2 regions of the Bradyrhizobium sp. HKCCYLS20291 genome follow, and region 1 is predicted to be linked to the other one. Evidence: riboswitches for the same ligand, from Rfam matches in the RefSeq annotation. Region 1 holds a riboswitch; the other holds the start of a gene.
The links. A riboswitch is a leader RNA that binds a small molecule or an ion and turns the genes downstream of it on or off. The one in region 1 is predicted to bind cobalamin.
Positions count from the first base shown of each region.

Region 2: linked by a shared signal. The riboswitch ahead of ACQR07_RS06985 (TonB-dependent receptor plug domain-containing protein) and the one ahead of ACQR07_RS11815 (HupE/UreJ family protein) in region 1 are both predicted to bind cobalamin.

Region 1 is NZ_JBNPTO010000004.1:220,372-224,577, forward strand. Features, by position in the region: gene cobN (cobaltochelatase subunit CobN) at 1-320, opposite strand, end outside; gene cobW (cobalamin biosynthesis protein CobW) at 330-1,367, opposite strand; gene ACQR07_RS11810 (DUF1636 domain-containing protein) at 1,386-1,778, opposite strand; gene ACQR07_RS11815 (HupE/UreJ family protein) at 1,778-2,410, opposite strand; cobalamin riboswitch at 2,531-2,722, opposite strand; gene cobU (bifunctional adenosylcobinamide kinase/adenosylcobinamide-phosphate guanylyltransferase) at 2,758-3,294, shown strand; gene cobO (cob(I)yrinic acid a,c-diamide adenosyltransferase) at 3,311-3,919, shown strand; gene ACQR07_RS11830 (cobyric acid synthase) at 3,923-4,206, shown strand, end outside.
Region 2 is NZ_JBNPTO010000002.1:615,515-619,720, reverse strand. Features, by position in the region: gene ACQR07_RS06985 (TonB-dependent receptor plug domain-containing protein) at 1-2,046, opposite strand, end outside; cobalamin riboswitch at 2,160-2,377, opposite strand; gene ACQR07_RS06980 (hypothetical protein) at 2,390-2,581, shown strand; gene ACQR07_RS06975 (CbtB domain-containing protein) at 2,605-2,811, shown strand; gene ACQR07_RS06970 (CbtA family protein) at 2,897-3,667, shown strand; gene ACQR07_RS06965 (histidine phosphatase family protein) at 3,683-4,206, shown strand, end outside.

The DNA.
Region 1 (4,206 bases):
CGGCTGCGGCAAACAGAGGTGATGCGCTCGAGCCCGTAGCGCCAATAATCGAGCCCACCGAGGCAGCGCACGACGACGGCGCGCGCGCTGCTCACGACGCGATCGATGTAGAGATCGACCGACATCGGGTGCTTCAGCCGCTTCAGGCTGGCGAGGCGAAGGCTCGGCAGTTCCTCGGCCGAGGCGGACCACGCCTCCGCCAGCGCCGACAGGTCCGTGTCGGAGAACGACAGCACGACGATGTCGGCTGGCGACTGCGCGAGATCCACGGCCTGTTCGAGGTCGTCGAGATCAGCGCCGGATGTCGCCAGGAGGTGCATCGCCCTCGCCTAGCCCGCGACCAGCGTCTTGATGGCCGCGGCATCGAGGCCGCGCTCGCCGATCACCACCAGGCGCCCCTGCCGCGCTTCACCGGAGCGCCAGGGCCGCTCGAACTGATGCTGAATGCGGTTGCCGACGGCCTGCACCAGCAGACGCAGCGGCTTGCCCGCGACCTCGACGAAGCCCTTCACCCTGAGCACGTCGTGCGCCTCGACCGCGGCCGCGATGCGGTCCACCAGCGCCTCCGGCGAGGCCTGCGCCGGCACGTCGAGCACGAAACTCTCGAAATCGTCGTGATCATGCTCCGCCTCGTTGTCGTGATGCGAAGGGCGCGCCGCCAGATCGTCCTCGGCGGCCGCGCCGAGTCCGAGCAGCACCGACGCCGACAGCCTGCCGTGCTCGGTCGCGATCACCTTGACGGCACGTTGCACCGTCGTAGCGATCTCGGAGGCGACGTCCTTGCGCTCCTGCTCGCTCATCAGGTCGCTCTTGTTCATGACGACGAGGTCGGCGCAGAGCAGCTGGTCCTCGTAGACCTCCTCGAGCGGATTGTCGTGATCGAGCGATTCGTCGGCAGCGCGCTGCGCGGCCAGCGCTGCGGGATCATCGGCGAAGCGTCCCGCCACGACCGCCGGCCCATCGACGACGGCGACGACGCCATCGACGGTGACGCGCGTCGCAATCTCAGGCCAGTTGAAAGCCTGCACCAGCGGCTTCGGCAGCGCCAGCCCGGACGTCTCGATCACGATGTGCTCCGGCGGCTCCTTCTGGTCCAGCAGGCTCTTCAATGCGGGTACGAAATCATCGGCAACCGTGCAGCACAGGCAGCCGTTGGAGAGCTCGACGATGCGATCCTCCGGACAGTCCGGCACGCCGCAGCCTTTGAGAATGTCGCCGTCGATGCCGACGTCACCGAACTCGTTGACGATGATCGCAAGCCTCCGGCCGTTCGCCGTCTCGATCAGATTGCGCACCAGCGTGGTCTTGCCGGCGCCGAGAAAACCGGTGACGATCGTGCAGGGCGTCTTGGCGAATGACTTCGTCATGACCGCATCATCCTTCTCTCATCGCTGTGCCGGCAGCGTCGGCACGCGCGCAACGGTGTTCTTGCGGATATATTCGGGGCGCTCGCGCCAGGCCGGCAGGCCGGCCTCGTGGCGCTGATGCAGCTGGGCGAACGTCAGCACGTCCGCCACATGCAGGTCCGGGTCGAGCGCACCGAGCACGTATGTCCATTTGCCCGGCGCGGTCACCGCCACCGTGCAGGACCGATTGCAATTGGACAGGCACTCGACGCCGACCACGGCAACGCCCACCCGCTGCTCAGTCGGCACCGTCTCGATTGCCGCCAGCAGGCGGGCTCCCGCCCGCGGCTGATCCGACGCAGCATCAGCCAGCTGCGTGCGACACGTCGTGCAGACGAACAGCGTCGTCTCACCGATCTGCGATGCCGTCATCAGCCGATCACGCCCGCGGCCGTCGCCGCAGCGACTCCGCCCACCAGCACGATCGCTGCGCCTGCGAGGCGAACCGCGAGCGGCGCAACCGCGTGGCCCTTGGCCGACAGCAGCTTGACACCCAGGAACGCCCCCGCGGCGATGACGGTCTGAATCACGAGCAGGCCCGTGAGATAGGCTCCGAGCGGAGCAGTCTCAGCACCGACGATCGACTCACCCAACGCGTAGCCGTGGATAACGCCAGTAAGGGCGAACAACGCGGCGACCGGCACCACACCGAAACGGCCGCGCATCGCGACCACCAGGCCGACCGCGGCGGTGGACAGGCCGACCAGCAGCTCGGCGGCGGGAATGTTGGCCTTCGCCAGATGGACAGCAACGCCGGCAATCATCGCCGTCGTGAAGGCCTGCACCGGCGCAAAGCCGCGGCCGAGCAAGGCCGCGACGATGCCGGCGCCGACGATGGCAGCCAGATGATCGAGCCCGATGATGGGATGGCCGAGGCCCGACAGCAGGCCCTGCGCAAACGTCTGCGGCAACTTACCATCCATCATGTGATGCGCGAAGGCGGGCTCGGACGCGAGCAGAATCAGGCTCGCGGCAACGAAACACGTGGTGCGATTGAACGTCATGGCCGTCTCCGTCGCTTGCCGGCTCCCCCAGAGGGCCGGACGATGCGCTGCATCCGACGGCATCCCGCCCTTTCCGGCAGGATCATAACCAGCATCGCGACTCCCCGCGCGACGGGTCGGCCAACAGCAGTGTCGACGGCAGGTCTCCTGGCTCTCGGGTCGCTGCGTGAAGCCACCTTCCCGGTTTCCCAGTGGTGCTTTGGCCTCACACTCGCCGATTACAGTTGCGGGGGCAGCCACGGCCTTGGGTATGACCCCGCACCATGTTCCCTAAATCTCTCCTTTCGGAGAACCGTCATCTGTTAGATACGGGTCGCGCCAAAGCCCGTCAATCGGAATCGTCCCCCATGGTCCCTGCCCCGCCGCCTCCTGCCTTGCCGCGCCTGACGCTGGTGCTCGGCGGCGCGCGCTCCGGCAAGAGTCGCCATGCCGAGGCGATGGTCACCGCTCAGGCATCGCCGTGGATCTATATTGCGACTGCGCAGGCGTTCGACGACGAGATGACCGCGCGCATCGCGCAGCACAAGTCGCGGCGCGCCGAGGGTTGGCAGACATTGGAGACCACACATGATCTCGCCGGCCTCGTTCGCGCCGAATCGAAATCGCGGACGCCGATGCTGATCGATTGTCTGACGCTGTGGCTCAGCAACGTGATGCTCGCCGACATGGACGTTCCGGCGCGATGTGCCGAGCTGATCGAGGCGCTTGCCGCGACAGAAGGCCCGATCGTCGCCGTGTCCAACGAGGTGGGTCTCGGCATCGTCCCGGACAACGCGCTCGCGCGCGCGTTTCGTGATGCGCAGGGACGACTGAACCAGGATGTGGCGGCGATCGCGGATCGCGTGATCCTGATGGCGGCCGGCCTGCCACTGACATTGAAGTGAAGAGGAGAACGAGCAGATGACCGAGAGCGCCGACGATGCGCGCCACAAGGCCAAGATGGAGAACCGCAAGGCCATTCAGGATGCCGAGGTCGCCTCCAAGACCGTCGAGAAAGGCCTGCTGATCGTCCATACCGGCAAGGGCAAGGGCAAATCGACGGCCGCCTGGGGCCTCATGCTGCGCGCGCTCGGCCGCGGCTTCCGCATCGGCGTCGTGCAGTTCGGCAAGGGCGCGTGGGAGACGGGCGAACGCAAAGCGATCGAGCGGTTCGGCGATCAGGTGTCCTGGCATACGCTCGGCGAGGGCTTCACCTGGGAGACACAGGATCGCGCGCGGGACGTCGCGGCGGCGGAGCGCGCCTGGGCGAAGGCGAAGGAGCTGATGGCCGATCCCGCGGTCTGTCTCCTGATCCTCGACGAGCTCAACATCGCGCTGCGCTACGATCACCTGCCGATCGATGACGTCGTTGCCACGCTCGCCGCACGGCGGCCGGACCTGCACGTCGTCGTCACCGGGCGCAATGCCAAGCCGGAGCTGATCGAGGCCGCCGATCTCGTTACCGAGATGAACCTCGTGAAGCACCATTTCGCGGCCGGCGTGAAGGCGCAGGAAGGCATTGAGTTCTAGGCCATGGCCGCGCGCGCCATCATGTTCCAGGGTACCGGCTCCGACGTCGGCAAGTCGCTGATCGTCGCCGGGCTCGCGCGCGCGCTGACATTGCGCGGCCTGAAGGTGGCACCGTTCAAGCCGCAGAACATGTCGAACAATGCGGCCGTCACCGCCGACGGCGGTGAGATCGGCCGGGCCCAGGCGCTGCAGGCGCGCGCAGCGCGGCGACCGATGACGGTGCACATGAATCCGGTGCTGCTGAAGCCGCAGAGCGAGGTCGGCTCGCAGGTGGTCGTGCAGGGGCG
Region 2 (4,206 bases), on a different contig from region 1:
CACGCGGATGCCGCCGAACACGCCGAGGCCTGGGGCCAGGAAGCCAGTCGGGTTCTGATAGTGGCGGTTGAACAGGTTATCGATGCGGCCGAACAGTTTGACCTGGTCGGAGACCGCGTAGTCGGCGCGCAGGTTCACCACCGTGGTGCCGGGCGCGACGAGGCCGGTGGTCATGCCGTCGCGGCTGACGTCGAGCCAGTCGCTGATGCGCAGCACCGTGGCTGACAAGGTCAACGCGTCCAGCGGCGTCCACACCGCCGTCGCGCTCCACTTTTCCTTCGGCCGTCGCAGCAGCTGCAGACCCGTCGCCGCATCGACCGCGCGTGTAAACGTGTAGTCGGCACGCAGCGACAGCCGGTCCGTCAGCTTCGCCGCCACGAAGCTCTCGGTGCCCTCGGTGGTGGCGAGCCCGACATTGGCGTAGGAGGTGAACGTGTCGTTGAAGTTGATCAGGTTGGTGATGCTGTTGTGGAAGTAGGTCGTGCCGAAGCGGAAGCGGTCGTCGAACAGCGGCTGCTCGAACCCTGCATCGTAGCCGGTGCTCTCCTCCGGCTTGAGGTTCGGGTTGGCGAAGAAGTTGAAGACCGGAAAATCCTGGTAGAGCTGGCTCAAGGTCGGCGCCTTGAAGCCGGTGCCGTAGCTTGCCTTCAGCTTGGTCTCGGTGACCGGCAGGATCACCGCCGGCGCGATCCGGTAGGTGCCATGGCTGCCGAACTGGTCGTTGACGTCGTTGCGCAGGCTCGCGACCAGGAATACCCGTCTTGCGAACTCGGTCTGCAGCTCGATGAAGCCGGCGTTGTTGCCGTTCTCGGCGGATAGATCGGCTGTTTTCAGCCGCTCGGTCTGCTGCTCCAGGCCGACGATCAGGTTGTTGTGCGGCGCCAGCTCGGTGACGGCATGCCAGTCATATTTGAAGCGCTCGCCGGTCGCGACCGCTGCCACCGGATTGCCGGCCGTCAGGTCGGACGACCAGTCGTTCACATAGTTGACGCCGAAGTAGTTCTTGATGCGGCCGCCGAGCAGAGACCAGACGGCTTCCTCGCGCATCGCAAGCTGGTGGATGGTGTGGTTGCTCTGAGTCGTGTCGGGAGTGCTGGGAAAGCCGCTGTCGCCGGTGAACAGCAGGGTTGCGTCGGTGTAGCGGATCACCGAATTCAGCGTCCAGGCCTCGTTGAGGTCGACGCCGAGCTTGGTCGAGGCGGTGAGGTTGTCGTAGGCGTTGCCGATCGCCTTCTGTCCCGCCGGCAGCAATTGCCACGGCGTCACCGGCACGTCGCCGGCATGCAGATGGGCGACATTGACCGCGTAGTTGACATTGTCCTGGGAGCCGCTCAGTCCGGCGCTCTGGTTGAACGTCTTGAACGCGCCGCTCTCGAGCGAGGCGGTCGCCCGCGCCGGGCCGTCGCCCTTGCGGGTGATCACCGAGATCACGCCGCCGATCGCATCCGAGCCATAAAGGCCGCTCTGCGGCCCGCGGAGCACCTCGAGTTGCTGGATGTCCGCGGCCAGGAGATGCGCGAAATCGAACGCGCCATTGCCATTGGTGACGTCGCCGACATCGATGCCGTCGATGATCAGCTTGGTGTGGTTGGCATTGGTGCCGCGCATGAAGACGTTGGTCTGGCCGCCGGGGCCGCCGGCCTGCCCGACGTTCAGTCCGGGAATGGCCGCGAGGATGTCCGGTACGCTGCGGAACTGCTGCGTGGCGATGTCCTTCTCCGTGACGACCGTGATCGCGTTGGCCACGTTGGCGGCCGGCGTCACGATGCCGGTCGGGCTGACCACCAGCTGGGCGTTGGCGGCGGCGTTTGGCGCGGCTGCCGGCTGCGATGAGCGTGCGCGCGGCAGCTGCGCCCCGCGTTGCGCGGCAGGCTTTGGCGTTGCCAGCGGCCGCGGCGCGTCGACCTCGACCGGCGGCAACAGGCTGGGAGAGGCGGATTGCTGGGCGGCGGCCGGAACCGTGCCGAGCGTGGTGATGATGAACAGGACGGTCGACGACAACAGGCCGGCGCGTTCGCGCCGGGCGACAGACAGGAAGGAGAACACGAGGGAACCTCGGCATGACGTCAGTGGCACGTCACCGCGAACGAGGTTCCACACCGGACAATGCGATCCGACGTAGAAACGATGCCAATAGACGCCCCGACCGGCACCTTCGCGTGTGACCACGGCTGACGGCAGGTCTCCTGGCTCGCGGGTCGTCACCTCCACGCCGCCTTCCCGGGACCGAGATTTCCCAGTGGCATTTGGCGCGAGATTCGCCGCTTACAGTTGCGGGGGCAGCTGCGGCCTTCGATCATGTCCCTTGCGAGACGTGTCCGGCACCGCATTCCCTTTTGAGCCCCGGTCAAGGGGCACCGTCGGAAATCAGGTTAGGAGCCCATCCTCGATGATGTCAATCGGCCTGTCCGGCTTCTCGACAGCTGACGCAGGCCGTGACGGTTTCGCCGCGTCCCCGGAGGCGCTGAGGATCATTTTCGACTTCCGACCCCCGGTGGCCGCGCTTATAGTGTCGGTCGTGATCAATGTTGCCCTGGCGCGCCGGTCCGGCGCCGCCTCGGCGACCCGCGCCGCAATCTAAGATGCAATTCAAGGAGCCTCACCGTGGCAACAGCGACGTCTCTTCCGGTCTCTCTGCCCGCCATTCCCGTCCGCGAGATTCTGCCGTGGGCGATCTTCGGTGGCCTGATGCTCGTGCTCGGCATCTATTTCGTCGGCGTCGAAGAGGGCGCGGCTGCGATCTTCAACAGCGCCTATGTCCACGAATTCGTCCATGACGGACGCCATCTCCTCGGGTTCCCCTGCCACTGAACGGGCGGCTCCGGGACGGCGGAGCTCGCCTATCGCCGGCCTCGACCGTGACACCGGCGCTTCCTGATAGTTCGAGAGACGATCGATGACGGGGCGATTGCTCCTGCGCGGCATGCTGGCTGGCCTCGTCGCCGCAATTCTCTCCTTCGGCTTTCTCAAGCTGGCCGGCGAATCGTCGGTCGAGCATGCGATCGCGTTCGAGACCATGATCGATGAGGCCAAAGCCAAGACCAGCGCCGAGGAGGCGGTGGCCAAGGGGCAGCCGGTGCCGGCTGTCCCGGCCGAGCCCGAACTGGTCAGCCGCGCGGTCCAGGCTGGAATCGGACTGCTGAGCGGCGTCGTCGTCTACAGCACGGCGTTTGGTGGCCTGTTCGCGCTGGCCTTTGCGCTCGCCTTCCGGCGCATGGCAGATCTCGGTCCGCGGGCCAGCTCGGCCGTGCTGGCGATGCTGGGTTTCGTCGCCGTCTATCTGACGCCGATGCTGAAATATCCGGCCAACCCGCCGTCGGTCGGCCTCGCCGAGACCATCGGGATGCGCACCAGCCTGTATTTTGCGATGATCCTGATCTCGCTGGCTGCGATGGTCGCGGCCGGCATGCTGCGCAGCCGCCTGCTGCCGCGGCTCGGCGCCTGGAACGCGGCCCTGGTCGCTGCGGTCGTCTATATCGCGGTGATGACCGGCGTTGGCCTCGCGCTGCCGGATGTGAACGAGGTGCCCGAGGCGTTTCCCGCCGCCGTGCTCTGGCAATTCCGCATCGCCTCGCTTGGCGGCCAGGCGATCATGTGGGCCACGCTCGGATTGCTGTTCGGCGTGATGGCCGAGCGTCTGATGGCGCCGCATGGCGCCCGCGCTTGAACGGCCGCACCGGCGATGAAGGCGCGCCTGCATCTCATCTGTGCGGCGGCCACGCCAGCCACGGCGGCGATGGCATTTCCTGCCGACGAGCCGCTGGATGCGCGCGGGCGAGACAGCATCGTGCGCTTGGTCGGCCGGCTGCCGTCCCATGACGCCGCGCAGCGCAGCCCGGCCCGCAGTGCCGCCGACACCGCCGAAGCGCTCGCCCTCGACGCGCAGACGGAGCCTGCGCTGCGCGACTGCGACTTCGGCCGCTGGGCAGGACGATCGCTCGCCGAAGTCCAGGCGGAGACGCCGGAGGGCGTCGCCGCATGGCTGCGCGATCCGCACGCGGCCCCGCATGGCGGGGAATCTTTCACGGATGTGACGACCCGCGTCGCCGGTTGGATGGAGAGCCTGCTCGCGGTCGACAGCTCGGTTCTCGCCATCACGCATGCGACGGTCATGCGCGCGGCGATCGCGCAGGCGATCGGCGCAGGCCCGGCGGCGTTCCGGCGCATCGACGTTGCGCCGCTGACGCGCGCCAGGCTTTCGGCCGT